Regions from separate parts of the Bacillus sp. CIS52 genome, predicted to be linked through region 1. Evidence: riboswitches for the same ligand, from Rfam matches in the RefSeq annotation. Region 1 holds a riboswitch; the other holds the start of a gene.
What was found. A riboswitch is a leader RNA that binds a small molecule or an ion and turns the genes downstream of it on or off. The one in region 1 is predicted to bind S-adenosylmethionine.

Region 1 (11,890 bases):
AATCTTCTGTGATTGACAGCGCCTTTAGCGTTTGCAGGGCGGATTGCTTTAAAAATAAGGCCGAAAGCAGATCTTTCACTGCATCCGTATCATCCTCGTTCTGGCTCGCGTATAAGTAGGCGAGGATCTGCCGGACGATTCTGCGGCTGTAAAACGTCTGTACGCCCCTGTCGGCATGGTAAGGGATTGATGATTGATGCAGTCTTTCATAAATGGCCCGCCCGGCGCTGTTTGTCCGGTAAAGCACGGCAAAATCGCCGGGGCTCGCTCCGTTTTGAATTTTCTCTTTTATATCCGAAACGATCATGGTTGCTTCTTCTTCCTCATCGTAAGGATAAAACATCACGGGATCGTGAGCGCCGTCTTTGATGGCAGAAAGTGTTTTTTCATACCGTTTTTTATTTTTCTTTACGACGGTATGAGCACTTGAGACGATCGGATGCGGCGAGCGGTAATTTGCCGTTAAGTAAATGGTTGTTGCTGCCGGATAGTCTTTCTGAAAATCAAGGATGAAAGACGGGCTGCTTCCGCGGAACGCATAAATGGATTGGTCGTCATCCCCCACGCAGCACAGGTTATTCTCTGGGCTTGCGATCAGCTGCATAATTTTATACTGTACAGGATTAATATCTTGAAACTCATCAATCAAAATATGAGAAAATCTGTTTTGATACTGTGCGAGAATATCAGGCCGGCTTTTTAACAGCTCATAACAGCCTTGGGCCATGTCATCAAAATCAAACTGGCGATTTTCCCGCTTTTGCCGTTCATAATGTTCATAGAGCCTGTATACTTTTTTCTCCCAGTCATCCGCAAGCGGAATTGTCTCATGGGGGAGGTACGTGTTTTTCCAGCAGCCGATAAGCTGAAGCGCCTGGTCGACGGGAAACTCTTTTTCATCCAAATGTTCTTCATAGAGCGCCTTTTTTACATATTGCTCTCTCTGCCATTCCATTTTTAGAAGCTGGCTGCCGTTCCATTTTGAAGAATCAAAATGATAGAGTATTTTATAGAAAAAGCTGTGGAATGTTCCCGTCACGAGACGGGAGACTTTGCCGGCTGCCAGCCCGTACTCAGTCGCCATCCGCTCTTTCATTTCGGCGACGGCTTTTGTCGTAAAGGTCACAAGCAGCATGTTCTCAGGTGAAATGCCGAGATGTTCAATCATATGGGCGGCGCGGGCTGTCAGCACCCTCGTTTTTCCGCTTCCCGCTCCGGCGAGCACCAGCAGGGGCCCGTCGGTTTCTGTGACTGCCCGCATCTGTTCACGGTTCAGTCCGATACCGGGAAACAAAGATGTATCAGCTGCTTCAGATATTGGTGAAAACGGCTCGGCTGCAGGCACCTTTTTCGGGCTTTTCCATTCTGAGACGATCGGTTTCGGATTCTCTGAAATCGCTTTTCCTTTCGGCAGGCGGAACATGCCGGCTTCCTTATACTCTTCCTTTTCCTTCTCCGCTTTTGGCTCCTTGGCCGCGCATGCTTTTTCACAGGCGGTAAAGTCTCCCTTTTGCCGGTGATAAAATGCCGGCTGCTCTAAAATCGAAAGCCGCATGAAGACGGGCTGGTCACAATGTGCGCAAAAAATATTTCCTTTCTGAGCTTCTTCAAAAAGGAATTGGTAATGTTCTCTAGAATATGTATGTAAATGTATCGTTCGGTTATTCAGTCGGGCGCATTTCAAAAAGGGGTCCTCCCATTAAAAGGTGTTCATCCATTTGATAGACAAAGAATATCATAACAAAAGAACCGCGTTTCAAAAAGTAAGATTAAGGGAAATGAAAAGCTGAAGGGGAGGGGTACATATGATTTATGCAGGACGGATTCAAAACCAGCAGTATACTCAATACGCAAACCGGACAGCGGGTTATAGGCCTGATTACGCCGGCATTACGAAAGCGGCCGCCCTCGCCAATGACAGGATGTACAGAGAGGTGGAGCGCCGCCAGGAAAACACCGCAGCCGCAGAAAAGAACGTACATGAGGAAAAACGTAAGCGCTCTCTTTCCCGTCTGCCGCAAATTATGGGAAAAGGCCGATTGATTAATCAATACGTGTGAAAAACCCGGAAAATATCCGGGTTTTTTTGAGTCGTATATATAAAAGGTGAAGAAGGAGATGATTTTTTTTTGAGAAGGTATACATTATTCATCGCGGGGTTGTTTTTATTCGGCCTCTTTATTGCCGGAATGAAACCGGCGCACGCATCGGCGGGCTCCGCAGCAAAAGATGTCACTCTCACACAGCTGGCGCCGCATGTTTGGATGCATACAAGCACCGGCATGGCAGACGGAAGTCCCGTCCCTGCGAACGGATTGCTCCTTGAGACGTCCAAAGGAATCGTACTGATTGATACGCCATGGAATGACAGTCTCACAGAGCAATTAATGACAAAAATAAAACAGCAGTTTCCCGGTAAAAAGATGACCGATGCCATTGTGACACACGCCCATGACGATCGCATCGGCGGGCTGAACACCCTGTATACATACGGCGTAAAGGTCCACAGCACGAAGCTGACCGCCGACTTCGCCCGGCAGCAGGGATATGACCGGCCGCTCGGAGATTTGAAAAACGTGACCAAGCTGCAGTTTGGCGATATGAAAATTGAAACGTTTTATCCGGGTAAAGGGCACACGGAAGACAATATGACTGTCTGGCTGCCTGAGGATAAGCTCTTATTCGGCGGATGCTTAATCAAGTCATTAGAAACAAAGGAAATCGTGCCTACTCCTGGGTTTTACCCGGACCACTGGCCGCGAGCCGTCCGCAAAGTGATGAAAAGATATCAAGATATCAGTATTGTCGTTCCGGGCCACGGCAGCCCGGGGGATGATCGTCTGCTGCCGCATACGATAAGCCTTCTGAAAGAAACGTAAAAAAGAAGACCGGCGCTCCCATTACGGAGTGCCGGCTTTTTTTATCTCTTCCTAATTTTTATAAAACTGAGGAAAGCAAGTGCAAGCGCCAAAACGGTATATCCCGCTATCGGCCAAACATGCTGATGAAATGAAGAATAATCTCCGGATATGACTTCCTGGGCCAGCTCGATCGAGTGGATAAACGGCAAGGCATAAGCAATATGTCTGAACGTCTCACCGAGCAGATTAACATCCATCCAAGCTCCGCCCAGAAATTGCACGAGTGTTATATAAATCGTTCCGATACCTGAAATTTGTTTGTCCGTAAACACAGCCCCTAAACATAAACCGAAGAAAACGGACATCATCGCAATCGGCAGCAGTACAGCGATACCGGCGAGAAGATTGATCCATTCGGCTGACAAACCGGCAGCCGCTGCTGCGGTAAAACAAATGACAATTTGTAAAACGGCTAACGGGAGCATCGGCAGTGTATAACCGATGACATAATCGGCTGTTTTTAAAGGAGAAGCAAACAAACGGGTCAGAAGAGCGGTCTGTTTGTCTTTTGCGATCAGCAAGGCAGAGAACATCGTAAGGAAAGCAAAGCCGAAAACAATGAGTCCGGGTGCTAAATGCTGGACTTTAAAGGTGTCAAGCGGCGCATTTTTCTCAATCGCCGTAAACAGAAACAATAGAATAACAGGCAGTGCGATTCCAAGGATGATAGATAGGGGATCACGAAAAATCTCTTTGCGGTTGCGTATGGCGAAATCAAGCATAAAGTCCCGCCTCCCCGTCACAAATCGCTAAAAAGGCATCTTCAAATGTGGCTGAATGAGTTTGCTTTTTCAGAGCCTCTGCCGTACCCAGTGCTTTTAATGTCCCATTTTCTAAAATGCAAATACGGTCTGCCAGGGCTTCGGCCTCTTCTAAATAGTGTGTCGTTAAAATAATCGTCATGTCTCCCTTTAATGCCTCAAGATTTTTCCACAACTCGCGGCGTGAACGGACGTCCAGCCCTAATGTCGGCTCATCTAAGAAATAAATATCCGGCTTTGTAATCATACCCATGGCGATGCTGAGCCGGCGCTGCATTCCGCCTGATAATGTTTTTGTTTTTGCTCTTTCTTTCTCTTTTAATTGAAACAATTCGAGCATCTCATCCGTTCTTTTTTTTCCTTCTTTTTTGGAAATTCCATAGACTCCGGCTATAAACTCTAAGTTTTCCCGTACGGTTAAATGAGGGGCAATGGCTGTTTCCTGCGGAGATATATTCATTTTCGGTTTAATTTTATCCAAATCAGTCAAAATGCTGAAGCCGAGCACTGATGCATCACCTTCATCCGGAGAAAGGAGGCCGCAAAGCATGCTGATTAATGTCGTTTTTCCAGCTCCATTCTCACCGAGTAAAGCGAAAAATTCTCCTTTTTCAACTGAAAAATCAAGACGGTCAACGGCGGCGGTTTCTTTATAATGTTTCGTTAATTGCTTCAGCTCAATCGCGTGCATTTACTCATCCTCGCCATCTGCGTCAATTTGCTTTGCGTTTAAAATATCTTTTGCAAATTCGAAAAAGAGTTCTTGTTTTACAAGTGCGATACCCTGCTGGTCATCCCCGAGCATAAGCAGTGAGTCCCCGGGATTTATATCAAAAACATCTCTTGCTTCTTTAGGAATGACAATCTGGCCTTTTGTGCCAACTTTAACGGTCCCGAATATATGCTTTCCTTTAGGTGCTGTCATGTGTATCCCTCCGTTGTGTGAATTGTATTTTTTGTATGAATTGTAATACTTCGTATACTAAACATACATTAACCTTCCATAAAATTCAATAAAATTCATGAAAAAGTAATATTTTCATAAAAAAAGCACTCCTGCCATATCAGCAGAAGTGCTTTTGATTTTATAATTTGTGTTCCTTTATCATTTCCAGGTGGGGGATGCCGGCATCGAGAAATTCTTCGCCGGATGTGACGCGGTACCCTTGTTTTTCATAAAACGGAACCGCCTGCGTCTGCGCATGTAAGATAAAGCTGCCGGCGCCCTGGGCGGCCGCCGCTTTTTCAAGCGCCTGCATAATGATTGCTCCGACACCGAGAGAGCGGTGGCTTTTCATCACGCAGATGCGCTCTAATTTTCCGCGCCCGTCTTTCAAGCGCCATCTGCCGGCTCCGACCGGCTGGCCGCCGTCATATATGACTATATGCTCTGACGCGTCTTCGAATTGATCAATTTCCTCTTCTTCCGGAACGTGCTGCTCTTTCACAAAGACCTCTTTTCTGACGAAAAAAGCGTCATTCAGATGTTTTTCAGTTTTTGCAACGATGGCTTCCAAACAGTTATTCTCCTCCGCCTAATAAAAATGTTTCGTACACAGTCCATGAGCCGTTATCCAGCTGATAGAGCAGGTGAAAACGGTCGATGACTTCTTCGTGGGAAATGTCCTGCATTTTCAGCTGTCCGAGTACGTCGGAATGTTCATCTGACGACAGCTTCTGGCCGACCGTGACATGCGGAACGAAGCTGTATTCCGGCTTACCGGACAATGCTCCTGAGTAGCATTTCTCACTCAGAGTTTTTAATTCCTCCGTCGGCTCCGCTTTCATATATATCACATTATTCACAGGAGAAAACGAGCTGTATTTTGTGATCTTCAGAACGAGCGGGTGCGACTCTTTCGCCGTCTGTCTCAGCTGTGATACGATCTGCTCGATTTCCTGTTCTGTCGCTTCAAACGGATCTCTTACCGTCAGATGCGGCGGTATGAGCGCGTAGCTCGGGTCGTAGCGTTTCCGGTACGAATTTGCGAGATCCTGTAATTTTTTTGATGGAAATAAAACAATACCGTATTTCATGAAAGTTCCCTCCTTAATGAATGGTTACAGCATTTTTTTCAGCGCCGGCGTGATGAGCGGCTGCCAGTATGTCCATTTATGATCCCCGTCAAAGGTTTCATACGTGTATTCAGACTGTTTGCTTTCCAGCAGCTGTTTGAGCTCTTCGTTCGGCGCGGTGAAATCAAGCACCTGGCCGTCCGTCGTGTGGACATCGGTTTCTTTTTCTCCGATTTGATGATAAACGGATATCTGTTTGAGATCCTCCGACTGCCGGACGGCATCCAGCACGTGCCCGTCAACATACGGAGACTGCATGATGACGTTTCCAAACATGTTCGGATAGTCAATCGCCGTCATGAGCGAGACGGTTCCGCCGAGGGAATCCCCGATCATGGTGCGGCCGTATCCGACTTGATAAGTCGGATATTCTTTGTCGATAAAAGGAACGAGCTCATTTGCGATAAACCGTTTATATGAGGCGAACTTAGAGCCTTCGGGATGGTATGTGTTTCTTCGCTCCCGCACATTTTTATATGGGACGCCGATAATGATGCAGCGGTCAATTTCCCCTTTTGACATGAGCTCTTCCGCCTGCCGCCCGATCCTCCCTAATCTGAAATAATCATGGCCGTCCTGGGCGATGACCGTATGATATTTATACAGAGGGGAGTAAGTGTTGGGCAGGTAGACCAAAACGGTCATTTCTTCTTCAAGCTCATGAGAGAAAAGTTTTTTCTCATGAATGATTCCGGTTTTCGGTGCCACTTCGCATTCCTCCAGGCCGCTTCTTGTCTTGATGGTTTTTCCCTATTGTACCATGAATTATTAGAAATTTCTTTCTTCAGATGCACTTCTTGCGAGAGTTCAGAAAATTAAAAAGTTGTTGAAATCCATTTTATAGTGCGTTAATATAGAACAATCAGAAAATACAAAACAATATTCTTATCACGAGAGGTGGAGGGACTGGCCCTTTGAAACCTCAGCAACCGGTTTGCTTTGCCGCGGGAAGGCAAAGTGCCAAGGTGCTAAATCCAGCAAGCGATTCACATGCTTGGAAGATAAGAGGAAGAGAAAAGCTCCTTCTTCTTATGAAGAGGGAGCTTTTTTATTTTTGAAAAGGATGGTGCTTACTGATGACGCAGCATGTTGAAACAAAATTAGCCCAAATTGGAAATAGAAGCGAAGAAGCAACAGGAACGGTCAGTCCGCCGATTTATCTGTCCACCGCTTACCGGCATAGAGGAATAGGAGAATCTACAGGTTTTGATTACGTGCGCACGAAAAACCCGACACGCCAGCTCGTTGAAGACGCTATCGCCGTGTTGGAAAACGGTGCGAGAGGCTTTGCTTTCAGCTCGGGAATGGCAGCCATTCAAACGATTATGGCTTTATTTAAAAGCGGGGATGAATTGATTGTATCCTCCGATTTATACGGAGGCACATACCGTTTGTTTGAAAATGAATGGAGAAAATACGGCTTAAGCTTTATTTACGATGATTTCAGCGATGAAGACTGTTTACGCTCCAAATTAACGGAAAACACGAAAGCGGTATTTGTTGAAACGCCGACAAACCCGTTAATGCAGGAGGCGGACATTGAAAAAATCGCCCGGATTACGAAAGAAGCCGGCCTGCTCTTGATTGTCGATAATACGTTTTATACCCCGGTCATCCAGCGCCCGCTTGAACTGGGAGCCGATATCGTCATTCACAGCGCCACAAAATATTTAGGCGGGCACAATGATCTCCTTGCCGGTCTTGCTGTCGTAAAGGATGAAGAGCTCGGCGACATCATGTTTAATCACCAAAATGCGATCGGAGCCGTTCTCCCGCCATTTGATTCGTGGCTTTTAATGAGAGGGATGAAAACACTCGGGCTCAGAATGCAGCGTCATGAAGAAAACGCCCGTGAACTTGCAGAATTTTTAGAACAGGAAGAAGAAATCGCCGACGTGTTATATCCCGGAAAAGGCGGAATGCTTTCTTTCCGGCTGCAAAAAGAGGAATGGGTCAATCCGTTTTTAAAGGCGCTGAAAACGATCTGTTTTGCAGAAAGTCTCGGCGGGGTGGAAAGCTTTATTACATACCCCGCGACACAGACGCACATGGACATTCCGGAAGATATCCGTATCGCAAACGGCGTCTGCAACCGCCTGCTGAGATTTTCAGTGGGAATTGAACATGCAGAAGACTTGAAGCGGGATGTAAAGCAGGCATTACAGCAAGTAAAAGAGGGGGCCGTGTCATATGAGTAATCAAAATTGGACGCTGGAAACCCAGCTCGTGCACAATCCATTTAAAACTGACGGAGCTACAGGAGCCGTCAGCGTGCCGATTCAGCATGCTTCCACATTTCATCAGTCTTCCTTTGAAGAATTCGGGACATATGATTACAGCCGCTCCGGCACACCGACAAGAACAGCGCTTGAAGAAACGATCGCAGGTCTTGAAGGCGGAACGAGAGGCTTTGCTTTCAGCTCCGGAATGGCGGCGATTTCGACGGCGTTTCTGCTCTTATCCCAAGGCGACCATGTTCTCGTCACGGAGGATGTATACGGCGGAACATTCCGCATGGTGACAGAAGTGCTGTCCCGTTTCGGAATCGAACACACTTTTGTCGATATGACGGACACAGAAGCGGTTGCCCGCGCCATCCAGCCGAATACGAAAGCCATCTATATGGAAACACCGTCAAACCCGACGCTCGGCATCACGGACGTTAAAGCCGTCGTCGAGCTGGCAAAAGAACACGGCTGTCTGACATACCTTGACAACACTTTCATGACGCCTGCACTGCAGCGGCCGCTTGATTTCGGCGTAGATATCGTGCTTCACAGCGCGACGAAATTTTTAAGCGGCCACAGCGATGTGCTGTCAGGCCTTGCCGCCGTCAAGGATGAAGAGCTCGGCAATCAGCTGTATAAGCTGCAAAACTCATTTGGAGCGGTGCTCGGCGTTCAGGACTGCTGGCTCGTATTGAGAGGCTTAAAAACATTGCAGGTCAGACTGGAAAAAGCGAGCCGGACGGCTGAACGGCTGGCTGCCTTTTTTGACGGGCACCCCGCCGTCAAAAACGTTTACTATCCCGGCCTTGCCGGACACCCGGGAGCCGATATCCATAAACGGCAAGCAAGCGGAGCGGGCGCCGTCCTGTCCTTTGAACTGGAAAGCAAAGAAGCCGTCAAAAAGCTGGTCGAAAATGTATCTCTTCCGGTATTTGCGGTCAGCCTAGGCGCCGTTGAATCCATTCTCTCATACCCTGCAACCATGTCGCATGCCGCCATGCCGAAAGCGGAGAGGGAAAAACGCGGCATCACAGACGGCCTTCTGCGCCTGAGCGTCGGGGTCGAAAACGCCGAAGATTTAGAACGCGACTTCGAACAGGCATTGAAAAAAATAACTCCCGCCAAAGTCAGATTATAAATGAAAAGGGCGGCGCCAATTGAGCGCCGCCCCTTTTTTTATTTTTGATAAAAAAGTGTTGACGAACGGCTAAGCAGGATATATAATTATAAATGTCAGAGAGACAACAACATACCCAGCAACACATACATATCATGATTCCGTAGCTCAGCTGGGAGAGCGCTACCTTGACAGGGTAGAGGTCGCTGGTTCGAGCCCAGTCGGAATCATACACTGCGGTTAGAGGCGTTATATCAACGTTTCTAGCCGTTTTTTATTGCGTTGACTTAGTCGTATTAAGGCGCAGGGTAGCGGCGGGCCGTTACCGTGTTTGAACGTTTCTTATTCTATTAAACTGGAATAGGAGGCGTTCTTTTTTTTATGGATGATATTCGAAAAGGGAAACCAATTAAACGAACACGCAGGCGTAAACTTCGTGATCTCAATGACTTAGACGGATTATTTCAGACGCTCATCACGATAAATACGCGCTTTAAAACACTGCGAATGCTGTATAACATTCAGAAGATGATACTTAACAAAAGTAGGTAAGCTTACGTAAGTCTAGTAGATGCTATTAAAGATAACCCAGACAGTAAAGTCAAAGATACAATAAAGTTGAAGAGCATTTATAGAAACAAACTGCTGTAATGGAAGCGACTGTTGAACCTCAAAAGCTAGAATGAATATGGCTTATGATAGAGGTATCTCTATTTCCTCTCAATCACTTCATATACCGCCAAGGGGTTATTTGCCCTTGGACGGAAAAACATGGCTCTAGCAATACGAGAAGATACACAGAAGATTGAGAAGGTCAAATCTAGATTATACGAGTATGTATTTATTTAAAACATGAATTAAAACTTGGTGAGATAACAGAGTATATTTTTAAACGAAAACGTAAAACTGTTGACACTGCTCTTAAAGAAATCTGTCCAAAGGCAATTTAAAAAATTATTTTAGTACACGAAAATCTTAAATCAACCAATAATGAAGATTGGGCAAATGCAGTACATACCTGCAGAAGAATTATAAAGAGATTGCTGATTCTCTTTACCCACATATTGAGCAAGTCTACTAGCAAAGAGTTTTCATCTATTGTTGGGTTACATTTGAGATTTAAAGGTCAGATCGCGTCATGAAGCAGTAAATAAAGGAACTCATGCAGAAGTGACACTTGATGAAGTAGAACTAATACATTATTTTACTTATTTAGTCGTTAGATACATTTTATTGTTTAAATTATTGGTAGGATATGAAATTCACTTTGGCTGATTGCTATTTTATTTGATAAAATTCACAGTCATACCTGATAGTGAAAAAGTCCTTTATCCATAGGTGTGATTCTATTATTTAGGATGAATTTACTTTTTTTAAATGATATGTTAATATTGCGAAATGAAAATATTGAAATGATTTATAATTATTAGATTATGGAGGTACATATGAATAGAAAAAGTAGTATGTTATTGAAAGTAGTTTCCTCAGTTTCTATTTTGGGTTGTGTAGGTTTTCTAACTGAGTCAGGTCCACAAACTTCTTTTATAGACAATGTAGCTTCTGCTGCAGAGGTAGGCATTCTTCCTAGTGAAAATGCTTCATTATTATCTGAGTCGGGAGATATAAGTCATTATAATTTTGTTAATTCTAGTTCAGTTTTTAATTATACTGATAACAAATGGGTTTATAAATCATCAACAACACCAATTAAAGATGTGAAATCATTTGATGGCAAAAACCTATATGCTACTGCAGACGATGGTTATTATGCAAAAATACTAAAATGGAATAATAGTTTAAAAGTATGGGATCAACTTGGGAGTTTTAGAGGCGGGCCAATTTTTGATTTGATCAAAACAAGTGATAATAAATTTGCCGCCGGTGGAGGAGAATCACGCACATATGGGACCACTTCAACAATTTTCACATCAATTGGCGGTGATGCGAACTGGTCACAGAAAGTCAATGGCTATAAATCCAAAAACTCAAGTTACACCACAGGTGGCTACTTAGGTGTCGTGTTCACTGGAGTTGCAATTGATGATAAGATTCTTATGTTTGGTAACTCATATGCTACAAACTATATAAGTGAGTCTTCTGATGGTATTAATTTTACTAGAAAAGGAAGTTTTGATGGTGAATATTTTGATGCCATTTACAATGGAGATAAGGTTGTGGCTGTTGGCCAACAAGCAGGAGGGACATTTAGCGATTATGGTTTAGTTGCTGTTTCCTCTGATAAAGGCGAAAATTTTAAAACGACGGTACTGGGGTATAATACTCCTCTGAATTCTGTTACATATAAAGATGGTGTATACATTACTGTAGGAGATCTTGGAGCAATTTATTATTCTGAGGATGCAGACAATTGGACTAAAGCAACTTCTCCTACAACCAACAAACTAAATGATGTTGAATGGGATAACGTAAATAACCGTTTTGTTGCAGTGGGGGATTCTGGAACTGTTTTATTCTCCTTAGATGGTAAACGATGGATTTCCATTAACAGTGGAATAAAAAATAATATTAACGGTGTTATTATGGCGGAAAACTCATAATAATAAATGAAACAGGCAATATCTTTTTAGGTATTGCCTTTATAATATAGTCAAATAGAAACACTATAGCTGATGACACAAATCTTCATTATTGGCCGACTAAGCTAGGGTATAGGTAATCATTTGAATCTGAGCGCGGAAGAATGGGTGGATGGAGAAATCACTACTTTTAATGAGTACACAAGGAGCCAGCTGCGGTGACGTGTGGATCAATGGTTTTTACGGATTC
Region 2 (11,890 bases), 110 kb from region 1:
GAGAGCCTGGGCGAGGTTGGATTTAACCGTAATATCCGAGAAATTAATGCCGAGCTGTACGGCGGTTTGGGCAATTTCCGGCCTGATCCCGGATAAAGTGGACGAAACGCCGATCAGGTTCAGCGCCTCAATTAATTTAAAAATCTGGTGCGCCACCATTGTATCGACAACCACTACGCCCGACAAGTCGATTAACAGATGCTCAATCAGCCGGTTTGCACATGTACTCAGCGTATTTTCAAGAATGTATTTGGCGCGTTCCGTGTCAATATTGCCGACAAGCGGCAGAAGACCCGTCCGTTTGCTCAGCGTAATAACCGGCGAGCTTAATTCTAAAATCATTTCTCTTTGCGCATTCAGCTGCATTTTCGAATTATATTCGGCGTGATCGACAAAGGTGTAAATCGTAAAATCAAATACTTGAACGATTAAATTCTCCCATCTCTTCCTTTCTCCCTCGGCAAACGAAGATTCATGTTTATCGGCAAACGCATCATAATAACCGATGTACAGTCTCCGGTTTCTCATGAATTCACGGACCACATACTGGACCGGGGTATCCAGATGCTTCTGGTCTTTCGCAAGCTCAATCACCCATCGCTCGAACTCTTCTAAAAATTCTTTTTCCGGCATGATATACATTTTATTAATATGCCGGTAAAATTCTTTATCTTGCTCCATCAGCTCTTCTATGATGACGGGATTTGTCAAAGAGTAAATCGAATTCGGATCCGAATCTTCCATCGTTTCAATCCATTCTTTCGCAATTTGATCCACCCGTTCGGAAAAATAGTCGTACAATGCTTCATTTATCTTCATACCTCTTCTCCTTTCCCATTTCCAATTATAGCGTCAGCTGATGCCGAATCAAAATAAAAGCCGTTGAACCATCCAATTATTTGAAATTATTTAGTGCAATAGATTGCGCCTTTTTTATGAAAATGCTTCAAATGACTCTTTCCGAACGGCATAATCTGCCATAAAATAGTAGCAACACCCTTGAATCCACTCGCAAGCATAAAAAAGGAGGGCTTTTTTATGAATGGTGAAATGCGGTTGATTCCTTATGTCACGGATGAGCAGATCATGGATGTGAACGAGCTTCCTGAGGGTATTAAAGTGATTAAGGCGCCAGAATTGTGGGCAAAAGGGTTTAAAGGAAAGGATATTAAAATCGCGGTGCTTGATACAGGCTGCGACATTAATCATCCTGATTTGAAAGACCGGGTTATCGGCGGAAAAAACTTTACCGATGATGACGAAGGCAAAGAAGACGCGATTTCCGATTACAACGGCCACGGGACACATGTTTCCGGAACGATTGCCGCCAATGATTCAAACGGCGGAATTTCAGGTGTTGCGCCGGAAGCGAGCCTTTTAATCGTTAAAGTTCTCGGCGGTCAAAACGGCAGCGGCAAATACGAATGGATCATTAACGGCATCAACTACGCCGTTGAACAAAAGGCGGACATTATTTCCATGTCACTCGGCGGACCGAACGATGTGCCTGAACTGAAAGAAGCCGTCTCAAATGCGGTAAAAAGCGGTGTACTGGTCGTTTGCGCAGCAGGAAATGAAGGTGACGGAGACGAGCGGACAGAAGAACTGTCGTATCCGGCCGCTTACAACGAAGTGATTGCCGTCGGATCAGTCTCAATCGCCCGTAAATCGTCAGAATTTTCAAACGCAAATAAAGAAATTGACCTCGTGGCGCCCGGAGAAAACATTCTCTCCACCCTTCCCAACCATAAATACGGGAAGCTGACGGGCACTTCAATGGCCGCCCCGCACGTGAGCGGAGCGCTGGCCTTAATAAAAGGGCTTGAACAGGACTCGTTTCAGCGGACGCTTTCTGAAGCCGAAATTTATGCCCAGCTTGTGCGGCGTACTCTTCCTTTGAACATCTCCAAAACATTGGCCGGGAACGGGTTTCTGTATTTAGACGCGCCTGATGTGCTCCTGGAAAGAGCCGAACAGGCACAGCTGCTGTCTTTCTGATATTTTTTTCATATAATGATTGATCCGCTTGTCAAAATCACCAATTTTTAAAATGTGAGATTTTCTATTGACAGTGATCTGAATAAGCTGATAAGATAACCAACAAATGATGTAACTTTTCAAAAAAATTGAAATATTTTCTCTTATCGAGAGTTGGGCGAGGGATTGGCCTTTTGACCCCAACAGCAACCGACCGTAATTCCATTGTGAAATGGGGCGCGTGATTTTTGCGCCGAGACGATAGTCTCCTAAGGCACGGTGCTAATTCCATCAGACGTGATCTGAGAGATAAGAGAGGCTTAAATTTTGATGTTAAAGCCTCTTTCTCTCATGAGAAAGAGGCTTTTTTGTTACATCTCACTTAAAGGAGGAGACTTAATGACTACAATCAAAACTTCAAATCTCGGTTTTCCGAGAATCGGCTTGAACAGAGAATGGAAAAAAGCGCTTGAGGCTTATTGGAAAGGAAACACTGATAAAGAAACGTTTCTTAAAGAGCTTGACGGTTTATTCTTATCGGCTGTCAAAACACAGCTTGACCAAAATATCGACATCGTGCCGGTCTCTGATTTTACTCATTATGACCATGTGCTTGATACAGCTGTCAGCTTTAACTGGATTCCGGAAAGATTCCGCAGTATCACAGATCCCGTTGATACATATTTCGCGATTGCCCGCGGTGTTAAAGACGCCGTTTCCAGTGAAATGACAAAATGGTTCAATACCAACTACCATTACATCGTTCCTGAATATGACGAAAGCATTGAATTCCGTCTGACGAGAAACAAACAGCTTGACGACTACCGCCGGATCAAAGAAGAATTCGGAGCGGAAACGAAACCTGTCATCGTCGGTCCGTACACATTCGTCACGCTTGCGAAAGGATACGAAGAATCAGAGGCGAAAGCGATTCAAAAGCGCCTTGTTCCTCTTTATGTGCAGCTGCTGAAAGAGCTTGAAGCAGAAGGCGTCAAATGGGTTCAGATTGATGAGCCAGCCCTTGTGACAGCCTCTGCTGAAGATGTCCGCGCCGCAAAAGAACTCTATGAATCTATTGCAAAAGAGCTTTCAGGGCTGAATGTCCTCCTGCAGACATACTTCGATTCGGTTGATGCATATGAAGAACTCGTTTCGTATCCTGTACAAGGAATCGGGCTTGATTTCGTGCATGATAAAGGCAGAAACCTTGAGCAATTGAAAAAGTACGGCTTCCCGAAAGATAAAGTGCTGGCAGCCGGTGTGATCGACGGCCGAAACATTTGGAAAATCGATGTTGAAGAACGCCTTGATGCGGCTTTGGATATCCTCAGCCACGCTGATGTTGAGGAGTTATGGATTCAGCCTTCAAGCAGCCTTCTGCACGTGCCGGTGGCGAAACACCCTGACGAGCATCTTGAAAAGGATTTGCTGAACGGCCTGTCATACGCTAAAGAAAAACTGGCGGAACTCGGCGTCTTAAAAGAAGGGCTTCTGTCCGGCAAAGCGGCTGTCAGTGAGCAGATCGAAGAGTCAAAAGCGGCACTTAAAGCTTTGAAAGCATTCGCAACAGGGGCGAACTCAGCTCAAAAAGAAGAATTGAATCAGCTGACAGAAAAAGATTTCTCCCGCCCTGCAAGCTTTGAAGAACGTTTGGCGCTGCAAAATGAATCACTCGGTCTTCCCCTTCTGCCGACGACGACGATCGGAAGCTTCCCCCAATCTGCAGAAGTGCGGAGCGCACGGCAAAAATGGCGGAAAAAAGATTGGACGGATGAACAGTATCAAGCGTTTATTAATGCGGAAACGAAGCGCTGGGTTGAGATTCAGGAAGAAATCGGCTTAGACGTGCTCGTTCACGGAGAATTTGAACGGACGGACATGGTCGAATACTTCGGTGAAAAACTGGCCGGGTTCGCCTTTACGAAATATGCATGGGTGCAGTCTTACGGTTCACGCTGCGTACGTCCGCCTGTCATTTTCGGAGATGTCGAATTTATCGAACCGATGACGGTAAAAGATACGGTCTATGCCCAATCGCTGACAGAAAAGCACATGAAAGGCATGCTGACGGGACCTGTCACCATTTTAAACTGGTCATTCCCGCGCGTGGATATTTCAAGAAAAGAAATCGCCTTCCAGATCGGGCTTGCCCTCAGAAAAGAAGTAAAAGCGCTTGAAGATGCTGGTATTCAGATTATCCAAGTGGATGAACCCGCGCTCCGCGAAGGACTGCCGTTAAAAACGCAGGATTGGGATGAATATTTAACTTGGGCCGCAGAAGCTTTCCGATTAACGACGTCTTCTGTGAAAAATGAGACGCAGATTCATACGCATATGTGTTACAGCAACTTTGAAGATATTGTCGATACGATCAATGACCTTGATGCGGATGTCATCACAATCGAACACAGCCGAAGCCACGGAGGATTTTTAGAATATCTGAAAGATCATCCTTACGTGAAAGGCCTCGGACTCGGTGTATACGACATTCACAGCCCGCGCGTGCCGGCTACTGAAGAAATCTATCAAATTATCGATGATGCGCTTGAAGTGTGTCCGACAGACCGCTTCTGGGTAAACCCGGACTGCGGGCTGAAAACAAGACAGCAGGAAGAAACCGTTGCGGCATTAAAAAATATGGTCGACGCTGCGAAACAGGCGCGAAAAAAACAAGCTCAGCTTGTATAATGAAAACAGCCATCCCCTAATGTGCGGATGGCTGTTTTTTGGGTTTGCTACTTATTCTTCAGCGCCTCTGCAAGTTCACTTAGTGAATCATGCTGCTTAATTTGATAGCCCCGCCCTTCTTTCTGCAAATACCCTTTTTGGCAGAATTGCGTCAGCACATGCAAGAGATGACGGTAAGATACACCTAAATAATCACAAACCGTTACGTGCTTCTCTTTATAAAATCCTTCATAAGCCGTCTGCAAAATAAAATCAGCAAGCCGGTTTTCAACAGGGAACGCCAGACTTTGTGAATACTTTGAAGCCATAAGCGTTGCCTTATCACTTAAAAACTTAGCCAATTCACGCAGAAAATTCGCATCCTGCAGCAATTGCGCGCGGCAGCGGCAAATCGGCAGAGCGAAACACACAGTCTTCGCTGAGGCCTGAATGCCTTTTGTGTAATATACTTCATGTAATAGTTCCATCTCTCCAATGTAATCATTTTTGTTGATAAAATTAATTAACGATACTTTTCCGTTTTGATGGGTTACAAATATTTTCGCTTTTCCTTCAATCACGTAAAACAGGAAGTCCGGCCTCATGCCCTCTTGAATAATCCATTCATCCCGCTGATATTCCCGCACTTCCATATACTCTTCAGCGGGAAAAGAAAATAAATGCGCGATTGAGTGTTTTTCTATCTGATGCCGTTTTTTCTCACCTTTATAAATTTCCATCGCCCACCCCGAAATATATGAGATATCTCATATTATCTTTACGTTTTACATGATAACATGCCAATGAAAAGGAGGAACGGGAATGAACGCATATCGCTGGATGAGTCTGCATTTTTTTAGCTTTTTTATGACATGGGGGATTTTTCTGCCCTATTGGACGGGATGGATGGTTCATATAAAAGGGGTTTCTGTATCCGAAGCCAGTTTCATTATGAGCTTAGGTCTGGCGGCAAGAGGAATTTCCACATTGCTTTTCTTTCCTTATTTATCCGGAAAATTCAGCAGCAGAGCCATATTGAACGGAGCCAGAATCGGTACGCTTCTTGCGCTTTTATGTTATATTCCGGCTGACTCTTTTCTAAGCCTGCTTCTTGTCACATTAGGGCTGCATGTGTTTTATCCGGCTTTGATGCCTGCTTTGGACAGCGCTTGCGGCGTTTTGGTACAGCATAATGAATTAAGAGATTACGGGACCAGCCGGCAGTGGGGGTCCGCCGGATTTGTTTCAGCCGGCGTCATCCTGTCCGTCTTTACAGGTATATTTGGAGATCAAGTGATTTTATGGGCACTGCTTTTGGGCACTCTGATATTCGTATGCCTCAGCTTTATGCATGCGCCCGCTGTTCTTTCAAAACGGCCGGAAACAGATTGTACAAAAAAAGAGGGCATGCTTGCCTTATTCCGCATCAAACATTTCGGTCTGGTGCTCGCAATCGTTATCTTGCTGCAGGCGGCACATGCGTCTTACTACAATTACGGTTATCTCTTTTTGCAGGAAATTCATGCACCCGCATATGCAATCGGAATCATCATCAACATCGCCGTTATTGCGGAAATCATTTTCTTCGCAATCGCTGACCGATGCTTTCATCAATTTACGGCTGGTGCTTTACTCGCTTTGGCGGCGCTTGGTGCTACCGTACGCTGGGTACTCGTCTTTGCCTTTCCGCATGTCATCATTTTCTGCCTCGCGCAGACGCTGCATGCCTGTTCATTCGCGATGGGACACTATGCATTTATGAAATACTTAATTAAACATATTTCCCCTGCGCAAGTCCCGAAAGCCCAAGGCATATATTCAGCGCTTGCGCTCAGCTGGAGCACTGCGGTATTTACTATTTTCGGAGGTTTTTTATATGAAATTGAACCCCGGTATGCCTTTATCGGAATGGTTGTTTGTACGATCCCCTCTATGCTTCTTGCCCTTTTATACAGAAAACTGGAAATGAAAAAGAGAGTTTTTGCAGGACATGCACAAGATATATAGACAAAGCTTTCTTTATATATATGATCCCATTTCCAGCAGTTATTTTGACCGATTTGCCAATGTTTTGCGATGTATCTTCAGCTATAGTTAAAGTATTCGATCAACCGAGGGGGACTTGAGATGAATCAGCACACTTCATTTTTAAAGCGGGCGGTCACGCTGGGAGTTGAGAGCGTGGATGAAGGCGGAGGGCCTTTTGGCTGCATCATCGTTAAAAACGGCGTCATTATCGCCGAAGGGCAGAACAATGTGACATCCAGCAACGATCCGACAGCCCATGCTGAAGTAACGGCGATCCGGAATGCGTGCCGGACGCTTCAAACATATCAGCTTGATGATTGTGTGATTTACACAAGCTGTGAACCCTGCCCTATGTGTTTAGGCGCCATTTATTGGGCGAGGCCAAAAGCGGTATATTACGCATCCAGCCACTCAGATGCTTCTGATGCAGGCTTTGATGACACCTTCATATATGATGAAATCAAGAAACAGCGGACGGAGAGATCAATTCCTTTTTATCATCTCAGCTTCTCCGATCATACCGCGCCCTTTGACGCCTGGAAAACTTCCGCCCGCAAAAAAGTATATTAATCCCGAATAACCTGCTTACAACGCAGGTTTATTTTTCGTGGACGCAATTGGTTAGTTAAGATCATTCTTTCAGAAAAATGGACAGCATAAGTGAATATATTGATAAAGTACTGCTTTACGCTTTTTTTCGGGGACTTAATACGTAATGAAGACATTTTCTGTCAACTCATAAGGAGGGACATTGTGTCACAGCCTAATTTACCTAACATCACCCCTGTCGTGACCCATTCCAGGGACGATACCATTGACCTTCTTCTTTCATCAATTGCGATGGAAGAGCTGGGAATGGCACATATTCTGGATGCGGAAGGAGAAAAAATCCAATATGCGCTCGGAACGATTCCCGGATTAACAGGGCCGCCGTCAAGTCTTACGGATATTTTGAACTTGAATGAGAGCGTCCGTCATACGCTTGACAGCTTAATGAAACAGGAACTTCTTCTCGGTTCAAAATTGGACAGTATCACAAATGTTCCTTCACTGGCGGGGCCGACTGGACCGACCGGGATTACCGGGGCCACTGGCGATGCTGGAGAAAATGGACCGATAGGAATTACCGGAGCTACAGGGGTCTCCGGGCCCACAGGCAGCACTGGTGCTGCCGGAGCCACCGGACCCACTGGTATCACTGGAGCCACCGGCGCTGCGGGTGTCACCGGAACAAGTTTAACGGCGACTTCCGGGTTTGCAAGTAATACGGGCGGCGGTGTTGTCGCTGTTGTTATCAGCGGCACAGCCATTTCCTTGCCGAATGATCAAAACCTTTCCGCAGATATTACGGCTAATGCTGCTAATACTGTGTTTACCGTTGCGACGGCAGGACGGTACTATATCTCCTACCAGATTAATTTAGCAGCCGGCCTGCTTGTAAGTTCACGGGTCCTGATTAATGGCACCCCGCCTGCAAGTTCAATTATTGCACCTGCCGTGTCATTGGCAAACTTCAACAACTCCTTCATTGTGAATTTGTCAGCAGGCAGCACCATCCAGCTTCAGCTGTTCGGATTATTAGGTGCGGCGGCATTGCTTGGAGGAAGTGCCGGTGCGGCGTTGAACATTATTCGATTATCTTAACAGGAACAAAAAAAAAGGATCAGGCGTTTGTCCGCTGATCCTTTTTTAATTGTGTCAGAAGTTCTTGTGCAGGTTTAAATTGAGGATTAGATTTCACGGATTTTTTGGCGTAAGCGACGGCCGTCATATCATGGTTTAATGCAGCATGGCATTTCGCCATATGATAAAAAGCTCTGAAATCGCCGGCACCTTTTAAATGTAAGTGGCCAGCATTTTCTTCTTCAATCTTCGTTCCGTTTTCAAATGCTTTGATAGCTGCTCTGTACTTTCCCAAATGATATAATATAAGGCCCTTATAATAATGAAGATTGCTGTAATCAGGATAAAGCCTGAGCACCTTCTCAATCCCTTGCTCCGCTTCTTCATACCGTTTGAGTTCAAGCAACATTGTATATTTTAAATGATACAAGAGAGACGGAGGCATTCGTTTTTCGCTTAAAAATTGAAAAATTGATCCGTTGACAAGATGTAATGCTTTTTCATAGTCTTTTATTCTGCAGCATTCGCTTGCCAAATGATAAATAAGCCACGGATCCGGATTCTCCTCTGAAAGCTCTTCATTTAAAATGCTGATATTCCGTTTATGTTTTTGTTTGATCTTTTCTTCCTGCTCCAAATAACCGTAGTGATGAATCACACAAGGAAGCGTAAAAAAAGTATTGTTTTCTTCCTCATTGGAAGAGGTGATATTTTCGTGAATTCTGCCTTGGTACAGAAGGCCTTCACGATTGCGGAACAATCTCGGCTGCATGCTTTCAAACGCTTCATTTTCATCCAGCTGCTTCCCAGTGTAATTGATGATTTTTAAAAGACCCCGGCTCGGTAATTCATCATGAAGCAGCGAAGTGATAAAGCGGCCGCTCTCCTGATCGAGCTCTTCATCAGCGTCAAGCATTAAAATCCAATCCCCATTGGCATGCTGCAGGCCGTAATTTCTCGCCTTGGCGAAATCATTCTCCCATTCTAAATCAAACACTCTGGCCTGAAAGCTTTTGCAGATATCTTTTGTATTATCTTGTGATCCGGTGTCTACAATGACGATCTCGTCCACAATATCTTGTACACTTGATAAACACCGGGAGATATATCTCTCCTCGTTTTTTACAATCATGCAAAGCGTCAGTTTACATTCAGCATTTCCGCTCATGTTCTCACCTTTCCCGCTTTTGGAGTTGTTGATTGAACCAAGGCTTCTCAGGAGTGCCGTTCATCGTTACGAAAACAGGCCGCACCCATCTGACGGCAGGTTCGGCAGATGATTCCGGATCCCATTCCCGAAGCTGCCTGACCGCCCGTTTCGTAATGGGATGCGTCCGGAATTCTGGCGGGCTTTCAGAAATGAATTTTTTCGTTCGTTCCGTCACTGTCTTCATTTCGTGAAAGTGCCGCTCATACATCCGCTTCTTCTCTCTTTCCATGCTAATCATTAAAAACAGCCGCCCGCCTGTTTCCGCCTGCCAGCGGCACAATGCGGAGAACAGCCTGATTTCTTCTTTGTAATTTGAATCCTTTCTTTTTTCAACGGTCACAGCTAATATATGTAACAGCGCAATTGTGAGACAATGCATCGCTTCAAAAGATGTCTGTTTCGCTTTTGAGAGGCTTGGATACGGCATATGCTTCACCCATCTCTTCCTTTATGAACGCTCCCCGCCTTTTCTCCTCCATTCGCATTCCTCACAATCCCCGCACTCACAGCAGCCAATGCGGCCGTAAAACAGACCGTCGCACGGATCTTCGGGCGGAGGATTCGGAAAGCGCGGATCACATGAGTCGCTTGGATTGTCGCACGGGTCATCAGGATCATCACGATCGCAAGGTTCATCTGGGTCCCACGAGTCATCAGGATCATCACGATCGCAGGGTTCATCTGGGTCCCACGGGTCATCAGGATCGTCCGGGTCACTCGGATCGCTTCGGTCATCAGGATCCATGCAGGCTTCAGAATCCTGTAAGTAGATAATGTCCTCAAGCTTTGTCTGCAAAAGGAGCTGGGATTTCATGACTGTGCGCAGAAGCCGTTCGGTGCTTCGATTGATTGCTGACAATTCCCCCAGAGAAGGATCGCCGGAAGCGCCGAGAAACGTTTGAATTCGATCTGCTTCCGCCTGCAGAATATGGGATAGCCCGATTTCTTCCATAGCCACAGATGAAAGAAGGAAGTTCAAAGTCTCACATTTGGAGAGTGTAATGTCGGGGGTGATGTTCGGGATATTTGGAAGAGACATCGATTTCTCCCTCGTTTCTCTTGGTGTCATTATGCAAAAGTGCTATATCGTATTCTTATTCCGGGAGAGAAGAGTTCATTACTGATGTTTCGTTAATAAAATATCCCGGATCTTATATATCCGGGATATTCGTTCTTTATTTATTTGAGTTCAAGTTTTACGTCAACATTTCCTCTTGTTGCTTTTGAATACGGGCAGAACTCGTGAGCGGCCTGTACAAGCTTCTCCGCCGTTTCTTTATCAAGGTCTTTTGTATCAATGACGAGCGTTACGCCAATTTTGTATCCCCCGTCACTCTCATCTTTTAAAAGGCTGACCTGCCCTTCAATTTCAGAAGTCAGGTCGATATTCTGTTTTTTGGCAGCGAGCTCAAGCGCTCCCCCGAAGCAGGCAGCATATCCTGCCGCAAAAAGCTGTTCAGGGTTTGTGCCCGTTTCTCCGTCTTTTTTTGCATTCGGCATGATGATGTCAAAATCCAGCACTCCGTCTTCGGATTTAATATGTCCTGACCGTCCGCCGACTGCGGTCGCTTTTGCAGTAAATAATGCCATAATTATCAGCCTCCTCATTGTACTTATTGTTTATATTACCCATGCTCATATTTTTAAACATATTAGAATAGGAAATGGGCCGTTTTTCGGCTACAATAGGGGTAACGTTAACAAACAAAGAGTTGGTGAAGAAGTTATGGCAGAAAAAGAATTTGAACATATGAAACTGGAGAATCAGCTTTGCTTTTTGCTGTATGCAAGCTCAAGGGAAATGACGAAACGGTACAAGCCGCTGCTTGATAAGCTCAATGTGACCTATCCGCAATATTTGGCGCTTCTTTTATTATGGGAGCATGAAGAACTGAATGTAAAACGGATGGGTGAGCTTTTGCACCTGGATTCAGGAACGCTGACACCGATGCTGAAACGGATGGAGCAGCGCGGAATCATTATAAGAAGGCGGTCGCCTGAAGATGAGCGCTCCGTAACGATCAGGCTGACAGATGAAGGATGGGCCATGCAGAAAACGGCGGCGGATATTCCCATTGCCATGCTGGAACAGACGGGACTGTCAAAAGAGGAATTAAAGCAGGTAAAGCAGTCGCTTTATGAGGTTTTAAGAACGCTGCACGGCGAAAAATAAGGATGCCCCGAATGGGCATCCTTATTTTTATTCTGCTGCCAGAAGCTTTACTTCTATATTTCCCGCCGTCGCTTTTGAATACGGGCAGACACCGTGCGCTTTTTGGATAAGTGCTTCCAGCTCCTGTTTCTCAATGCCGGATGCGTTAACCTCAAGCGTAACGCCGAGTTTATATCCTTGATCTGCTTCATCTTTCAGCAGACTGACATGCG

Region 2: another riboswitch for S-adenosylmethionine. It lies ahead of metE (5-methyltetrahydropteroyltriglutamate--homocysteine S-methyltransferase); the one in region 1 lies ahead of ACH32G_RS03355 (methionine biosynthesis PLP-dependent protein).

Annotation. Positions count from the first base shown of each region.
Region 1 is NZ_JBIUFR010000001.1:757,650-769,539, reverse strand. It holds gene ACH32G_RS03400 (ATP-dependent helicase) at 1-1,684, opposite strand, end outside; gene ACH32G_RS03395 (hypothetical protein) at 1,806-2,060, shown strand; gene bla (subclass B1 metallo-beta-lactamase) at 2,190-2,879, shown strand; gene ACH32G_RS03385 (ABC transporter permease) at 2,921-3,643, opposite strand; gene ACH32G_RS03380 (ABC transporter ATP-binding protein) at 3,636-4,373, opposite strand; gene ACH32G_RS03375 (AbrB/MazE/SpoVT family DNA-binding domain-containing protein) at 4,374-4,607, opposite strand; gene ACH32G_RS03370 (GNAT family N-acetyltransferase) at 4,768-5,199, opposite strand; gene ACH32G_RS03365 (YjcG family protein) at 5,204-5,719, opposite strand; gene ACH32G_RS03360 (esterase family protein) at 5,744-6,466, opposite strand; SAM riboswitch class I at 6,641-6,766, shown strand; gene ACH32G_RS03355 (methionine biosynthesis PLP-dependent protein) at 6,835-7,956, shown strand; gene metC (cystathionine beta-lyase) at 7,949-9,124, shown strand; tRNA gene ACH32G_RS03345 (tRNA-Val) at 9,261-9,333, shown strand; gene ACH32G_RS03340 (WD40/YVTN/BNR-like repeat-containing protein) at 10,549-11,661, shown strand.
Region 2 is NZ_JBIUFR010000001.1:644,880-656,769, forward strand. It holds gene ACH32G_RS02690 (STAS domain-containing protein) at 1-819, opposite strand, end outside; gene ACH32G_RS02695 (S8 family peptidase) at 1,039-1,998, shown strand; SAM riboswitch class I at 2,139-2,293, shown strand; gene metE (5-methyltetrahydropteroyltriglutamate--homocysteine S-methyltransferase) at 2,377-4,665, shown strand; gene yeiL (transcriptional regulator YeiL) at 4,713-5,384, opposite strand; gene ACH32G_RS02710 (MFS transporter) at 5,467-6,651, shown strand; gene ACH32G_RS02715 (nucleoside deaminase) at 6,772-7,242, shown strand; gene ACH32G_RS02720 (BclA C-terminal domain-containing protein) at 7,426-8,316, shown strand; gene ACH32G_RS02725 (glycosyltransferase) at 8,336-9,463, opposite strand; gene ACH32G_RS02730 (hypothetical protein) at 9,468-9,932, opposite strand; gene ACH32G_RS02735 (hypothetical protein) at 9,954-10,544, opposite strand; gene ACH32G_RS02740 (organic hydroperoxide resistance protein) at 10,685-11,095, opposite strand; gene ACH32G_RS02745 (MarR family winged helix-turn-helix transcriptional regulator) at 11,232-11,678, shown strand; gene ACH32G_RS02750 (organic hydroperoxide resistance protein) at 11,706-11,890, opposite strand, start outside.